2 regions of the Neorhizobium sp. P12A genome follow, and region 1 is predicted to be linked to the other one. Evidence: riboswitches for the same ligand, from Rfam matches in the RefSeq annotation. Region 1 holds a riboswitch; the other holds the start of a gene.
The links. A riboswitch is a leader RNA that binds a small molecule or an ion and turns the genes downstream of it on or off. The one in region 1 is predicted to bind S-adenosylmethionine.
Positions count from the first base shown of each region.

Region 2: linked by a shared signal. The riboswitch ahead of metA (homoserine O-succinyltransferase) and the one ahead of DTW90_RS08365 (O-succinylhomoserine sulfhydrylase) in region 1 are both predicted to bind S-adenosylmethionine.

Region 1 covers NZ_QOVX01000002.1:469,898-478,220, reverse strand. Annotated here, with positions in the region: gene DTW90_RS08390 (methyl-accepting chemotaxis protein) at 1-360, shown strand, start outside; gene DTW90_RS08385 (acyltransferase) at 466-1,020, opposite strand; gene DTW90_RS08380 (hypothetical protein) at 1,330-2,442, opposite strand; tRNA gene DTW90_RS08375 (tRNA-Gly) at 2,829-2,902, opposite strand; gene DTW90_RS08370 (2'-deoxycytidine 5'-triphosphate deaminase) at 2,960-4,054, opposite strand; SAM riboswitch at 4,128-4,206, shown strand; gene DTW90_RS08365 (O-succinylhomoserine sulfhydrylase) at 4,252-5,436, shown strand; gene apaG (Co2+/Mg2+ efflux protein ApaG) at 5,673-6,065, shown strand; gene DTW90_RS08355 (Hsp33 family molecular chaperone) at 6,071-7,060, opposite strand; gene argF (ornithine carbamoyltransferase) at 7,163-8,080, opposite strand; gene DTW90_RS08345 (aspartate aminotransferase family protein) at 8,153-8,323, opposite strand, start outside.
Region 2 covers NZ_QOVX01000003.1:340,623-348,945, forward strand. Annotated here, with positions in the region: gene efp (elongation factor P) at 1-43, shown strand, start outside; gene DTW90_RS13465 (ABC transporter ATP-binding protein/permease) at 136-2,028, opposite strand; SAM riboswitch at 2,485-2,562, shown strand; gene metA (homoserine O-succinyltransferase) at 2,613-3,539, shown strand; gene DTW90_RS13475 (HD domain-containing protein) at 3,577-4,227, opposite strand; gene DTW90_RS13480 (aldose epimerase family protein) at 4,418-5,446, shown strand; gene DTW90_RS13485 (GntR family transcriptional regulator) at 5,562-6,335, shown strand; gene DTW90_RS13490 (SIS domain-containing protein) at 6,332-7,357, shown strand; gene nagA (N-acetylglucosamine-6-phosphate deacetylase) at 7,357-8,323, shown strand, end outside.

The sequences.
Region 1 (8,323 bases):
ACGATGGACCACGGCACACAGCAGAATGCCGCGATGGTCGAGGAGAGCACGGCGGCCAGCCACAGCCTTGCCTCGGAAGCTGCGGCCCTGACCTCGCTGCTCGCCCAGTTCCGCCTGACCGGCACAGATGGCGGCCAGACCTTCCGCGCATCGCCGGTACAGGCCTCCGCAGGTCACGCGCCGCGGCCGGCCGTCCGTCGCCCGGCTATCGCCCCCGTTCGCACCGCCGAAGAGGGCAAAACACGCCCCACCGCCTCGCCGGCCCGCGCACTCGGCCAGAAGCTGATGAGTGCTTTCGGAGGCGGCAACGCGGCTGTCGCAGCCGCTCCGGCAAAGGATGCGGACTGGACGGAATTCTGAGATAGCGCCTGCAATACAGGCCTCACGGCAAGCGGGCGGAGCACCACGTGTTCCGCCCGTTTTCTTTTGGGGAATTATGATTCCGTCGGGCTTCGACGGTGACGGTTATTCCGCGGCGTTCCTGCTGGCCGTGTCGCCGCGCCACTTCAAGAATCTGGCGGGTGAGCCCACGTAGACGCCGTAGGGCTTCGTATCTCCCTTGACGACGGCATTGGCCCCGATGACACAGCCTTTGCCGATATGCGAGCCGCCGAGTATCTTTGCGCCGCCGCCGATCCAGACATCGTCTTCGATGACGATCGGCTTCTTGGTCACACCCTGCATCCGGATCGGCTGGGTGACGTCATCGAAATTGTGATCGAAGGAAACAACCATCACATGTCCGGCAATCCGCACATCATTGCCGATCTTGATCCCGCCGCGTCCTAGCAGGATGACATAGTCGTTCAGCGAGACATTGTTTCCGATTTCGATGCTGTCCTTCTGGGCATCGACAACCACGCCGCGGCGAAATTTGACCCGTTGTCCAAGCTTAACGCTGCCGTCTTTCCACATAATCGTCGTGCCGCGCGGTATTCTCGTCTTCCTTGCTATATCAAGGACGCCGCGCGTAAAAATCGCCTTCAACCTGAAGAAGTTCGTTAAACTTATCTTTCTCAACTGAAGCGATCTCCTTTTCCGCTGAGCTTGACATAGCTCTCTGGCGGGAACCTGAAAGGCAGATACTGGCTGATCTGCAGTCCTCAAATTCATATAGTGTGCTTGTGCTGAAATTTGGAGCGGGTGAAGGTGATCAACAGGTTTAAGATCTTCTGCAATGACAGAGGACTATCCTATCGAGGAGCACTCGACGAGTCGATGCGCCGTGCGGGGAAATGATCGTTGTCGCTAGAGTCAATTAGGTTGATAGCAACCCCAATGTTTTGCGCTTAGGGATGCGGGTCATGACCGCACCAGGCGGCACCGAAGCTACCAGTGCGGGACCCATTTTTGCGGAGGAACGGGCTGTTGGCGAAGTTTCGTGTTCGGGATGCTGGTTTGAACTTCAACCCCCGAGGCTGACAACATGGCGGCGCTGACCGAAAAGTCGTCCGGTCCGACGGGATTGGGCGTCGAAGCAGGCGGCGCAACAGCATTGGCGGCCGCGCTGTCGCAGGCGGGAAGCGACTGCTCCCTCGGACAGGTTCCAGCCATAACAACCTCGAGAGGCTCAGCATCATCAGTCGTCAAACCAAGTTTGATGGCATCCTGATCGTCGATTGCATGTATCATCGCTGGGCTTGCAGACATCGCCAGATCAACGATGCCTTTGTTTACCCCCATGCTCTCAAAATACGCGATCATCTTCTTGCGAAAGGCCTTCGGCAACTTGGTCGAGCGGCGTTCATCCACGAACTTGCTACTCACCGGGCGCTTGGAGACGATCTGCTTGTGTCCATTAACTATCCGATATCGCATGAGATATCTGGTCATTGTCTCATCGCAGACAAAGGTAATTTGATGGACGCCAACGACCGCATAACGGTCAAAAGCTCGTCTTGCCCCGCCTGCGAGAACGTATGGACATGCCGAGAAGCAGATTGCACCACTTGAGTAAACCGATCCGGTCCCGGAACCGTCAAAGCTTTTTCGCGCCTCGCCACATAGGGGTTCAGATGTCGGGCACCCGTCCAGTCGCGTGCCGCCGACGACAACTGTGAGGCCGTGGGTCCGAATTGATTTTCCCATTTCGATTGCCGCATTGACGTTGCCGCCGGGCGATCTGATGACAATGGGTAACTTTTGATTTCCGAGGTTCTTCAGCATTCGTTGGAGAGCGCCGGGAGTATCCTGATCAATCGTGCCTTCAGCGGCAATCCACGCGGCACAACTGCCATTCGGTCGGCAATACGCCGTGTCCCCATGAATGAGGACGAACTGCATCGGCGCGTCTAGCGGATTCGAAAAAGCGAAATTGCTCGGCATCCAGACCGCCACAAAGACAGCCAACGCCGCCAAAGCCTTAAAAATAGAAACTGAAGTAATAGCGCGCCGCACGGTAATTCCCTCAACTATAACAAGAATATCCAGATCCGCCGCCACGCGTCAATCGGGTGTGGCATTCAGCCACAATGTGGGCTGCGGTTAGAAGATGCCATGGTTTTTCTACTTTATTACGCAAGGCAAAATAAAAGATGGCGTGGCAGGGAGCGACGATGGTTTGTCTTTCCTGCCTTGATCTTTTATCAGCGTTCTATATGCAATCGAGGACCTATCAATATCGAGACAACACTCTCGCTTTAGTTGTCCAAAAGCGCTCACCAAAGTAGGCCAGCGAAATGAGCTTGGAAGCGACGGCTTTCTACTATCTCAAAAGCTTGGGCGGGCTCATGGTGACGGGAGTTATCGTGCGAGGCAGGCATCTACCTGATTTTTATGAATCTATTGCACTTCGTTGGACAATATCAAAAAATGCGGCCGAGGGCAGCTGGAGCGGGTGAAGGGAATCGAACCCTCGTATTCAGCTTGGGAAGCTGCTGCTCTACCATTGAGCTACACCCGCACTGCCAGACAGAATTTCAACAGTTCCCCGCTGCTGTCAAGGCTCGCTGACGTGAGATCACAGGCGGAAATGCTTCGACAGCTTCAGTCCCTGCGCCTGATAGTTCGAGCCGAGGCCTGATCCGTAGAGGCTGCTCGGGTGTTCCAGCATGTGTTCGTAGACCAGGCGGCCGACGATCTGGCCGTCTTCGAGGATGAAGGGGACTTCGTGGCTGCGCACTTCCAGCACTGCGCGGCTGCCGCGGCCGCCGGCGGGGGCGTGGCCGAAGCCGGGATCGAAGAAGCCGGCATAATGCACGCGGAATTCGCCGACGAGCGGATCGAAGGGGGTCATCTCGGCAGCAAAATGCGGCGGCACGTGCACGGCCTCGCGGGAGACGAGGATATAGAATTCATCCGGATCCAGGATCAGTTCCGTGCGGCCGCGGCTGTAAAGCGGCTCCCAGAAATCGAAGATGTCGTGCTGGTTCTTCTTGTCGACGTCGACGACGGCGGTGTGATGCTTGCCGCGATAGCCGATCAGGCCGTCCTTGTCGCCTGTCAGGTCGATCGAGAGCGCGATGCCGCCGCCCGTCACGTTGGGTAATTTGCTGGCGACCAGCGTTTCCCTCTCGTGCAGCGCCAGCAATTCCGGTTCCCCCAGCATGGCATGGCCGATGCGGAAGCGGATCTGCGACAGGCGCGAGCCACGGCGAACGACGATCGGGAAGGTGCGCGGGCTGATTTCGAGATAGAGCGGGCCGGAATAGCCTGCCGGTATCTTGTCGAACTCCTGCGCATAATCCGTGATGACGCGCGTGAAAATATCGAGGCGGCCCGTCGAGCTCTTCGGATTGGCTGAGGCCGACATATTCTCGGGAAGATCGAGATGCTCCATCAGCGGCACGATATAGACGCAGCCGGTTTCGAGCACGGCGCCTTCAGTCAGATCGATGACATGAAGGCTCAGGCGGTCGAGCTTGTCCGAGACGAGATGCGAAGGGCCCGGCATGAAACTGGCGCGCACCCGAAAAGCCTTGGAGCCGAGGCGCAGGTCCAGGCTTGCCGGCTGAATCTGGTCGAGATCGAGATCCTTTTCCGTCCTCAGCCGCCCCTCTTCGAAGAGCGCTGCAATGGCGCGGTCCGCCAAGATTCCTGTATCGCGAGCCATCATGCCTCATCCATAATTTGCCGCAGACAAAACCAAACTCAGGGAATTGACGCAAGCGGTCAACGGCAGTATTGCAATCTTATCCCGTGGTGATTTGGCCGGTCGGCTTGCAGCCACGTTAAACAAATGGCTAAAAAGACCGGGTTGAAACCGGTCTGCTTTTGCGACCGGTTTTTTTGTATCACGAAGGTGGTGATGGCATGAGCAAGACTTGGCGCCCCGCAACTCAACTCGTTCACGGCGGCACGCTCCGCTCGCAATATGGCGAGACATCGGAAGCGATTTATCTCACGCAGGGCTTTGTCTACGACACATCGGAAGCGGCCGAGGCGCGCTTCAAGGGCGAGACCGACGGCTTCATCTACGCGCGCTACGGCAGCCCGACCAATGACATGTTCGAGAAGCGCATGTGCGCGCTCGAGGGCGCTGAAGAGGCGCGCTCGACGGCTTCGGGCATGGCTGCGGTCACCGCCGCCATCCTCTGCCAAGTCAAGGCCGGCGACCATATCGTTGCCGCACGCGCCCTTTTCGGCTCCTGCCGCTGGGTAGTCGAGACGCTGGCGCCGAAATACGGCATCGAATGCACGCTGGTCGACGGCCGGAACCTCGAGAACTGGGAAAAAGCGATCCGCCCGAACACCAAGGTCTTCTTCCTGGAAAGCCCGACCAATCCGACGCTTGAGGTGGTCGATATCGCCGGCGTTGCCAAGCTCGCCAACCAGATCGGCGCCAAGGTCGTCGTCGACAACGTCTTTGCGACGCCGATCTTCCAGAAGCCGCTGGAACTCGGCGCGCATATCGTCGTCTATTCCGCCACCAAGCACATCGACGGACAGGGCCGCAGCCTCGGCGGCGTCATTCTCTCCGACAAGCAGTGGGTCGACGAGAACCTGCAGGACTATTATCGCCACACGGGTCCGGCCATGTCGCCGTTTACCGCCTGGACGCTGCTGAAGGGCATCGAGACCCTGCCGCTGCGCGTCAAGCAGCAGACGCAGAATGCTGCCAAGATCGCCGATTTCCTCGCCGAGCAGGGCAAGGTCGCCAAGGTGATCTATCCGGGCCGCAAGGACCATCCGCAGGCCGATATCATCGCAAAGCAGATGACCGGCGGTTCAACGCTGGTCTGCTTCGAGCTGAAGGGTGGCAAGGATGCGGCGTTTGCGCTGCAGAACGCGCTTGAGATCGTGAAAATCTCCAACAACCTCGGCGACAGCAAGAGCCTGATCACGCATCCGGCGACGACGACCCACAAGAACCTCACCGACGAGGCCCGCGCGGAACTCGGCATTTCGCCGGGCACCGTTCGCCTGTCGGCGGGCATCGAGGATACGGACGACCTGATCGAGGATTTCGCACAGGCGCTCGCCAAGGTTTCGGCCTGATCAGCCAACGACTGTCCGGGTGAAAGCCCGGGCAGTCCCACACTGCCCCATCATCAAAATTTCACAGTTTGAGGGACTGTAGAGAGGCGAGATTGCGGCGTTAACCCTGCGTATTAGCCTTAATATTCGAAATGCCGCATAAAAACCGCCGTTAAGGGTCTATTCACCATTCCATTCCTTGACGGGCAAGGTGGCGTATAGGATATCGGTAACATATCTTGATTAAGGTGTTAGGCATGTATCGCGCCCTCACACGGGATATCGAAGTGGTTGTCGAGCCGTTTTATCTGGAGGAGCAGTCCGATCCGGATGATGATCGCTATGTCTGGAGCTACCGCATCGTCATCTCGAACAACTCGACCGTTGCCGTTCGTCTCGTGTCCCGCTATTGGCACATTACGGACCAGAACGGTCAGGTCGACGAAGTCACCGGACCCGGCGTGGTCGGCGAACAGCCGCGGCTGGGGCCAGGCGATACTTATGAATATTCCTCCGGCTGCCCGCTCGACACACCATCCGGCATGATGTTTGGCCATTACCAGATGGAAGCCGACAACGGGGAGGTCTTCGATGTCGACATCCCGGCCTTCTCGCTGGATTCACCCGGCCTGATGCGCACCTTGAACTGAGGCCATTACGCCTCGGTTACTTCGTCGACCCTGAACTTGTAGGTGGTCGAGCAGAACTCGCAAGTGACGGAAATTTCGCCATCCTCCTGGCTCGCCTCGATCTCTTCGGCAGAGAAGCCGGTAAGGACGCCTTTCAGCTTGTCGCGCGAACAGCTGCAACGATCGTAGACCGCCTGCGATTCATAAACGCGCACGCCGCGCTCATGAAACAGCCGATAAAGCAGCCGCTCGGTTCCGACCTGGGGATCGGTGAGTTCGTCGGCATCGATCGTCTCGACCATCGTGCGGGCTTCCGACCAGGAATCATCCTCGACATGATCGCTGAGGCCATTATCTCCGTCGCCACCGTGGAGATCGCGCTGGCGCATGCGCTCCGGCGCATCGGGCAGGAATTGCGCTATGAGGCCGCCTGCCCGCCAGCGATGGCGCGGCTTTCCCGCCTCATCGCGGTCGAAGAGCTCGGCGGCGCCGAGACGAACGCGCGTCGGGATTTGCTCCGACTGGCGGAAGTAGACACCGGCAATATCCTCCAGCGAGGTGCCATCGAGCTCGACGATGCCCTGATAGGGCTGCGAATAGCGTCCCTGATCGATCGTAAAGGCGAGCACGCCCTTGCCGAGCAACTGCTCCGGTTCTGTCTCGCCGGCCTTGATCGCCTTTTCCAGAGCCTCTTCGTCAAAACGGGCATAGGCGCGCACATTCTCCGGCGTGGAAAAATCCGCAACCAGAAGATCGACCGGGCCGTCGCCCTTGGTCTGCACGGTGAATTTGCCCTCGAACTTCAACGAGGTGCCGATCAGGACAGTCAGAACGATCGCCTCCGCCAGAAGGCGGGCAACCGGTGCCGGATAGCTGTGCCGTTCCAGGATGGCGTCGAGCATCGGCCCGAGCTGGACCGCGCGGCCACGAACGTCGAGGCCTTCCACCTGAAAGGGAACGACATGATCGTCGCCTGCGAAATCGAACTGGCCCAGCGATGCTGCATTTTCCGTCATAGCTCTATTCCTTGTCTGTCAAACGAGATGCGATCCGACCTATCCTTCGGCCTCGCATAACATTTGCCGGTTCGCAGCTTATGACGCAGCGTCCGGATATTTTCAGATCGCGCCCAGGCACCAGGCAAGAATCGATTTTTGTGCGTGCAGACGGTTTTCCGCCTCATCGAACACAACGGATTGCGGGCCGTCGATCACCTCGTTCGTCACCTCCTCGCCGCGATGCGCGGGAAGGCAGTGCATGAACAAAGCTTCCTTGCGGGCCTTCGACATCAAGGCCGCATTCACCTGATAGGGTTGGAAGACATTGTGACCCCGAGCCCGATGTTCCTGATTCATGGAGACCCAGGTATCGGTTACCACGCAATCGGCGCCTTCGACCGCACGGTCGGCATCATGATAAAGCATGATTTCGGCGCCCTCATCGCGGGCCCAGTTCAGATAGTTATCCTTCGGCTCGGAACCAAGGGGTACCGCCATATTCATGCGATAGCCGAAACGGGCAGCGCCCTCGACCAGCGAATGCAGCACATTGTTGCCATCGCCGGTCCAGGCGATCGTCTTGCCCTTGATCGGGCCGCGGTGCTCCTCGAAGGTCATGATGTCGGCCATGATCTGGCAGGGATGCGTGTCATCCGTCAGCGCGTTGATGACTGGCACGGTCGCATGTTCGGCAAGCTCCAGCATGCGCGAATGCTCGGTCGTGCGGATCATGATGGCGTCGACATAACGCGAGAGCACCTTGGCCGTATCGCCGATGGTCTCGGCGCGGCCGAGCTGCATTTCCGTGCCCGACAGGAACAGCGTCTCGCCGCCGAGCTGGCGCATGCCGACATCGAAGGAGACGCGAGTTCGTGTGGAGGGCTTCTCGAAGATCATCGCCAGCATCTTGCCGGCCAGCGGCTTGTCGGCGGAGCCCGCCTTCAGAGCCTGCTTTCGCACCATCGCATCATCGATGATGGTGCGCAGATCGGAAGCTTCTACGGCGGAGAGATCGAGGAAATGCTTGGGTGATGCCATGGTCCTGCCCTGTACCCTAAAACTGATAACGCCTGCTGCGGGGCCAACGCCCCTTCAGCAGGCGCGGGAAAATCAAGCCGATTTCTTGGCGCGTTCGGCGCGCAGCTTCTCGGCGGCGTGCTCGATGCGGTTCAGCCCTTCGCGTGCTTCCTCGGCCGTGACGGTCAACGGCGGCAGCATGCGGATGACGTTGTCGCCCGCCGGCACGCCGAGAAGATGCTCGGCGCGGATCGCAGCCAGCAG
Region 2 (8,323 bases), on a different contig from region 1:
CGCAACGGAAGACAATTCCTACGTCGAGCGCGCCAAGGACTGAGTGCGGTCCCAGCCGATAAAATCAAAACGCCTCGGATGTTGCCACCCGGGGCGTTTTCTTTTGCAATCTCTGACAGGCGTTTCTGTCGATCGCTATCGCCGCGGCATCTTCGCACCGCCAATGGCGACGGGCTCGTGGAAACTTCTTCTCCTCGCCGCCGCAGTGGGCGTGATCGCGGCCGAGGGCCTGCTACGAGCGGCAGCGCCCACAACCGGTGGCACCAGCGCCTGCAGATGCAGGACCCGCGGGGACAGCACTTCCAGATAGGCTTCGGACCGGCCGATATAGACCATGGTCGTATCCTTCAGGTCAGCCAGTCCCTTAACCAGCCTTTCCTGGATATCGGGCTCAAGCCCTTCCAGCGTTTCGTCCAGCACGATCCAGCTCGGTTTTGCAAGCATGGCATGGGCGAAGCCAACGGCTTTCTGCTCGTCGGTATCTAGCATCCGATCCCAGCGCGCCTTGGTATCGAGCTTTCCCTTCAATCGTCCGAGGCCCACCTTATCAAGTGCTGCTTCGAGCTCCTCATCCTTATAGAGGGTGGCATCTTCGGGGAAGGACAGGGCTTCTCTCAAGGTGCTGCCCGCCACATAGGCTGTATGCGGAATGAACAGCATCTTCTCCATGGGCGGCAGGTCGATCTCGCCCTTGCCGCAATGCCATTCCCCTGCAAGCGACTGGAACAGCAGCTTGCGGTTCACGCCGTGATCACCGTTGACCATGACGCGCTCGCCCGCCGCAATGGTGACTGTGCCTTCCCGGATGCGGAAGCCGTTTTCCACGAGATCGTCTGTTGTCTTCGTGGAAATCTCCAGATCCTTGAGCGTCAGCGAATTGTCCGACGACTGCTGGATGGCGATCGTGTTCGGCATATTGGCATTGCCCTGATCCATATCGAGCACGGCCTGCCGGAAATCCGTGACACGCATCAGCGTCGCCCGCCATTCTGCGATCGGACCGAAGTTTGCGACATACCAGCGCAATGCCGTATTGACCTGGTTGAAGGCGCCGACAGCAACCATCAGCTGGCCGAGCGTAAGGCCGCCGGAGAAATAGGCGGGTGCAGCCACCAGGATCGGGATGACGAGAACCATCCAGCCATAGCTCGCCGAAACCCAGGTCAGGTTCGTGTTGGCAATCGCCAACTGGCGGATGATCGCTAGGACCGCGGAAATATCGACATTGATGCGCCGGCGCTCGTTTTCCTCACCGCCTGCGATCGTGATCGCCGACATGTGCTCGCTGGCATGCATCAGCGAAAAACGAAGCTCGGCCTCTTTGGAATAGCGTTCGGCATTGAGCCTCACCAACTTGCGGCCGACGACCTGGCTCAGGAAGGAGGCCGAAGCGGCGTAGAGGATTGCCGCCCAGACCATGTAGCCCGGGATGGAGAAGCTGCTCTTGCCGAAATGGAAGATGAAACCGGAAGAGAGCTGCCAGAGGACGCCGATGAAGCTGATGAGGAGAATGGTGGACTGCACCAGCCCGATCGCCAGGCTCGTCGAGCTTTCGGCGAGATTGCGCGCATCTTCATGCAGCCGCTGGTCGGGGTTGACACCGATCAGCCCGGACGAACTCAAACGCAGCGCGCGCTTCTTCTGGAGCCACTGGTCGACGAGGTCGCGGGCAAGGCCCTCGCGCATGTAGAGCGCGGCCATCAAGTTGAACCAGGCTTGAATAACGTTGAGAACCAGCAGCGAGCCGGCAATTATGCCGAAAACACCGAGCTGGTGGAAGAATGCCGGCAGGTCGCGCCGGGCAAGGGAATCGTAGAACGGGGCATTCCACTCGTTCAGCATGACCTGAACGTAGGCAGTGATGAAAATGACGGCAAACAGGGCAACGACGATCAGTATAAGCTTGACCCGCACACTGGAACTCCAGAAGGCGGAAAACATCATCCTCAGTCGATCGAGGGTGCTCAACTCATATCCGACGCGATCATCCCCCTGGATACTTGGCTTGGCTTGGGTATCAACGGCCATCAACACTTCCCTGCAATACTCATCCCCTCAGATAGTCATGGCCGTCACGCATGTCCATCCATGCGACACAGGAACGCTCGTAGCGCCAGCGATCCAGCCCTTGACCGCCTCCTCCTTCATCAAATGTGCGCCTCAAACCTTTAGGAAGTCTTCCAAACCGGTTCAGGACACAGGCCGGCACTTTCGCCGGTCTTTGGCTTCATCCGTTCCAGGTCAAGGTCGCCCCCCGACTTTGGCCCAAAGCCTTCCTCGAATACGCGAAGGGTATTTTACCGATCGCGAACCAACAACACCTGCTACTATAACCGAAAAGCTTGGCGATGGGAGACTTTCTCTCCCCTCAAAAATGCTTACTCCCGTAAGGGAAAGCACTAGCCTCTTTCTCCAGCCGACCGGGAAACAGGTTACATGAGCCAGCGAATCCCCTGTTGATTCGTGGCCCAGTCGGCGTTATCTATTGTTTTCCGTGGTGATTTGGCCGGCCGGCTTGCAGCCACGTTAAAAAATTCGCTAAAGGGCCGCGCGTGCGGACCGGTAGCGATTCTTGATCGCCGCCGGTTTTTTATTTTGTCGAGTGTTGCACAATGCCCATAAAGATCCCCGATACGCTGCCCGCTTTCGAAACGCTCCAGAACGAGGGCGTCAGGGTAATGACTGAAACGGTGGCGTTCCGTCAGGACATTCGCCCGTTGCAGATCGGGCTGCTCAATCTCATGCCGAACAAGATCAAGACCGAGGTTCAGATGGCGCGCCTCGTCGGCGCCTCGCCGCTGCAGGTCGAGCTGTCGCTGATCCGCGTCGGCGCCCACAAGGCAAAGAATACCTCGGAAGAACACCTGCTCGCCTTTTACCAGACCTGGGAAGAGGTGAAGCACCGCAAATTCGACGGCTTCATCATAACCGGCGCACCGATCGAGCTGTTGGACTATGAAGACGTGACCTATTGGAACGAGATGCAGCAGATTTTCGAATGGACCGAGACAAACGTCCATTCGACCATGAACGTCTGCTGGGGCGCGATGGCCGCGATCTACCACTTCCACAAGGTGCCGAAATATACGCTGAAGGAAAAGGCCTTCGGGGTCTATCGCCACCAGAACCTGAAGCCGTCCTCCGTCTATCTCAACGGCTTTTCCGATGATTTCGCCGTTCCGGTCTCGCGCTGGACGGAGGTTCGCCGCGCCGATATCGAGAAGGTGCCTGGCCTTCAGATCCTGATGGAGTCGCCCGAAATGGGCGTCTGTCTCGTTCAGGAGCAGGCCTGCAACCGGCTCTACATGTTCAACCATGTCGAATATGACTCGACCTCGCTGGCCGACGAATATTTCCGCGACGTCAACGCCGGCGTGCCGATCAAGATGCCGCACAACTATTTTCCGCACAACGATCCGGAGATCGCACCGCAGAACCGTTGGCGCAGCCATGCCCACCTGCTCTTCGGCAACTGGATCAACGAGATCTACCAGACGACCTCGTATGATCTCGAGAAAATCGGCAACGACCGGTCCTGATGCTATCAGGCGACCCCAGGGGTAGCGCAAACAGCCGCTACTCCTCGAAAGGCGAATTCATCAGGAAATCGACAACCGATGACGGCCTGCGGTAATCGGCCACGAATTTTTCGCCGAAATCGCGGGCGAAATTGTCATATGTCGTTTCCGGCTTCGTCTCGATAATGCAGCAGAAGCAGTCTGTGATCCGCTTCTTCATTTGCAGTCTCGGAAATGCGTCGAGGATTGCCTTCATCGTAGATGTCGGGATTTCATCGAACGCCCGCCCACCGAAATCCAGCCCTATTCCCGCCGTGCAGAGCGCGACTTCCGCCTCCTTGAACAGACCGATCGACGGAGTCGAATTGAGCGCCACGCTGTCCCAGATCAGTTGGGCTCGCCTCTCGTCGAAGCCGCGTTCGCGAACGAAGGTCCTGGCGACGTCGGCACCCTCGATCTCGAAACGCCTCGGCCCGGTCACGCTGTCGGTCAGGCCGATATCATGCAGCAATGTCCCGACGGCAACCACCTCCGCATCATGGTCGACATCCCGCAATTGTCCGAGTTGTGCCGCAAACAGCCACGAGCGGACCGCGTGATTGAAGAGATAGGGCGCGGAAATCGTCCGGGCATAATCCATGGACTGCGCAACCAGCGGCGTGTCGGGCACGACAACTCCGGCGAGGACTTTTGTCGGCACGGTATTCATCGCAATCCCTCCAAGGCACGCTTGCTGTTGGACTTAAGAATAATCGCCGACAGCGTCACTCCGATTGCACATTACCGGCGCAGTTTGCTCGTTCCGGGCAAGGCCGTATTCTTGACGACGAGACAATTGCGAAAAACGGCAAATAGAGGCAGGGTCCGAACACGAATTCAGCCAGGAATGGAACACGACCATGACGGAAAACACTTTGGAACGAGAAGTCTTCGGGAAAGCTGCGCAGGGAGAAACCGTCTATCGCGTCAAGATATCAGGCGGCGGCCTGACGGCGCATATCATCACCTGGGGCGCCGTCATTCAGGACCTGCGCCTGGACGGTCACGACGCGCCACTTCTCCTCGGCTTCGACAATTTCGACGACTATCCGGCCCACTCGGCCTATTTCAGCGCGACGCCGGGCCGTTGCGCCAACCGTATTGCCGAAGGTCGCTTCACGCTTGATGGACACACCTATCAGCTGGACCTCAACGAAAACGGCGTTACCCACCTGCACGGCGGGCACGACAACACCGCCAAGCGGAACTGGACCATCGTCGAACACGCCGCCGACCGCGTCGTCCTCAAGATCGTCGATGCCGACGGCCGCGGCGGCTATCCCGGCAATTGCACGATCCAGGCAACCTATTGGGTTCACGGCAACGGCGAATTCTCCATCACCTACGAAAGCACGACGGATAAGCCAACGCTCGCCAATCTCTGCCAGCACGCCTACTTCAACCTCGACGGCCGCGACGATGCGCTGGACCATGACATCATGATTGCCGCGGATCACTATCTGCCGACCGACGAAAGGCAGATCCCGACCGGCGACATCCCCTCAGTCGCAGGCACGCCCTTCGACTTCCGCGAAATGTCGCCGATGAAGCAGCGCTTCCAGGACGGCGAACAGGTCCTTTACGACCACAATTTCTGCTTCTCCGAAAAGCGCACTGCCAAGCGTTCGGTTATTCTGGCGCGCAGCAACAATTCCGGCGTTTCGCTGGAAGTGCGTACGACGGAGCCGGGCGTGCAATTCTATGCCGGCTTCAAGCTGAACGTTCCGGTACCGGGCCATGGCGGCCGCAGGATCGGGCCTTTTGCCGGCTTCTGCCTGGAAACCCAGATCTGGCCCGACGCCATCAATCACGAAGGCTTCCCCAATGCCGTCCTGCGCCCCGGCGAAGTGCTGCGGCAGGAGACGGACTACATCTTCAGCAAGAACTGATCCCCAAAAGTCACGAAATACTCCGGCCGGATGCCCAGCGTCCGGCCGTTTCGTTTTCCGCTGTCATCAAAAATTCGCTTGCGAATTGGTTCTAAATAGGTTCCATTATTAACCCATGGATAGAACCAGTTTGATAGCGGAGTTGAACAGCCGTGGCTTGCGGGACGAGACCATGACCGGTCCGCTCTACAAGCGGTTGGCTATGGCGCTGACGGGTCTCATCCAGGAAGGTCTCCTGAAGCCGGGCGCCTCCCTGCCGGGCGAACGGGATATGGCGGAAGCGCTGCAGCTCGGCCGCGTCACCGTTCGGACCGCCTATCGCGATCTGATGTCGTCGGGCGCGCTGGAAAGCCGCCACGGCAGCGGCACCTTCGTGTCGCAGAAGGTCGAACGCTTCGAACAACCACTCTGGCGGCTTTCGTCCTTTTCGGCCGACATGCGCTCCCGCGGACGCTCGCCGGCCGCAAAGATCCTGTCGCGCGTAATCGGCAAGCCGGCGCCGGAGGAAATCTTCCTTCTCGGCATCGGCATCGACGAACCGGTTCTGCGTCTCGACCGTTTGCGCCTGGCCGACGGCCTGCCGCTCGCCATTGAAAGAGCCGTCATTCCGGTCAAGTTTCTGGGTGAGGATGCGGCAGGCGAAGGTTCGCTCTATGATACGCTGAGCGAGAAGGGTTTTCGCCCCGTTCGCGCCCAGCAGAGGCTGACCGCGGTGACGCTCGATCCGTCGTCCGCCGCCATTCTGGATGTTCAGCCGGGCGCGCCGGCGCTGCTCATCGAACGCGTATCCCGCCTGGAAGACCAGCGCGTCGTTGAATACACCCGCTCGCATTATCGCGGCGATGCTTATGATTTCGTTGCAGAATTGAGAATTGGAGAAGACCTATGACCCAGTCCCTGATGCTGAAGGAAGCCGGCCAATCGCCCGAAGTGGTCGCAACCCTCCTGGAGAAGGAAAGGCCGGCTTTCGCCGAGATTGCCAGACTGTTTTCCTCCGCCAGACCGTCGGTCGTCACGACCGCGGCCCGCGGTTCCTCCGACCATGCCGCCACCTTTTTCAAATATCTCTTCGAAATCTCCTGCGGCGTTCCCGTCGCATCCGTCGGGCCGTCGATCGCCTCGGTTTATGGTTCGCAATTGCACCTGAAGGGCGGTATCCACTTCACCGTCTCGCAGTCCGGCGGCAGCCCTGACATCATCGCGCTGCAGGCCGCTGCCAAGCGCGGCGGCGCAACGACCATCGCGGTCGTCAACGTGACCGACAGCCCGCTCGCAAGGGAAGCCGACATCGTGCTCGACATGAATGCCGGGCCTGAAAAGAGCGTTGCCGCCACGAAATCCTTCATCGCTTCGGTCGCCGCTCTTTCCGGCGTGACGGCTGCGATTTCGGGCTCGAAGGAATTGAGCGACGGTCTTGTACGACTGCCCCAGGCGCTCGCCGGCACGGCCAGCATCGATGGCGCGGCCGTCGAAGAGGTGCTCTTCAACGCAAGCTCGCTCTACACCGGTGGCCGCGGACCTGCGTTCGCAATCGCGCTCGAATCCGCTCTCAAGGCCAAGGAGACCTCCGGGCTGCACGCCGAAGCCTTCTCGTTGGCGGAACTGATGCATGGCCCGATGCGCCTCGTGCAGCCGGGCTTCCCCATCATCGCCTTTGCGCCCGACGACGCCGCCTTCGCGCACAATGCCCAGGCGCTGGAGCGACTGAAGAGCCTTGGCGCCACGACTGTCTCCTTCTCCAGCACCCCGCTTCCTGGCATCAATCTTTCGATGCCGTCGACCGGCAACGGCCTTATCGATCCGCTGGTATCCCTGCTCTGCTACTATCGCCTCATCGAACAGGTCACGCGCCGCAAGGGCTTCGATCCGGATAAGCCGGCTAATCTTCTGAAAGTCACGGAGACCATGTGATGCAATACAAGGTCTTTAGCGGCGCTCGCATTTTCGACGGCGAGCGCTTCCATGAGGACAGCGTCCTTGTGACGGCAAACGGACGGGTGCAGGCGATCACCGCACCCGGCAATGCGCCGGAAGGCGCTGAGATCGTAGCGCTCGAAGGCGGCGTGCTCTCGCCGGGCTTCATCGACGCCCAGGTCAACGGCGGCGGCGGCCGCATGCTGAACGACGAACCATCAGCCGAATCCATGTATATCATCGCCGACGGCCATCGGCGCTACGGCACGACCGCCCTGCTGCCGACGCTGATCACCGATGTCGCAGCCGCAACGACGGCGGCAATCGAGGGTGCCATCGAAGCCGTCAAGGCCGATCGCGGCGTGGTCGGCCTGCATCTCGAGGGACCGCATCTGTCGCCAGCGCGCAAGGGCGCCCATCTTGCCGAACTGATGCGCCCGGTAGAAGACAGCGACGTCAAGGCCTTCATTCGCGTCCGGGAGGCGATCGGCACGCTGATGGTCACCATGGCCGCAGAGCAGGTAACACCCCGCCAGGTGCAGGCATTGAGCGAAGCCGGCGTCATCATCAGCATCGGCCATTCGGATTGCACAGCCGACGAGGCCGATGCCCGCTTCGATGCCGGCGCCCGCGGCGTCACGCATCTCTTCAACGCCATGAGCCAGCTCGGGCATCGCACCCCCGGGCTCGTCGGCGCGGCGATCGACCATCCGTCAACTTGGTGCGGCATCATCGCCGACGGCCATCACGTCGATCCGCGCGCATTGCGCACCGCCCTGCGCGGCAAGCGCGGCGAAGGCCGGCTGTTCTTCGTCACCGACGCCATGTCACTGGTCGGCTCAGACAAGGACAGCTTCACGCTGAACGGTCGAACCGTCTATCGCAAGGCCGGAGGATTCTGCTCCAAGGTCGTGCTCGCCGATGGCACGCTTGCCGGCTCCGATGTCGACATGGCGTCCACCA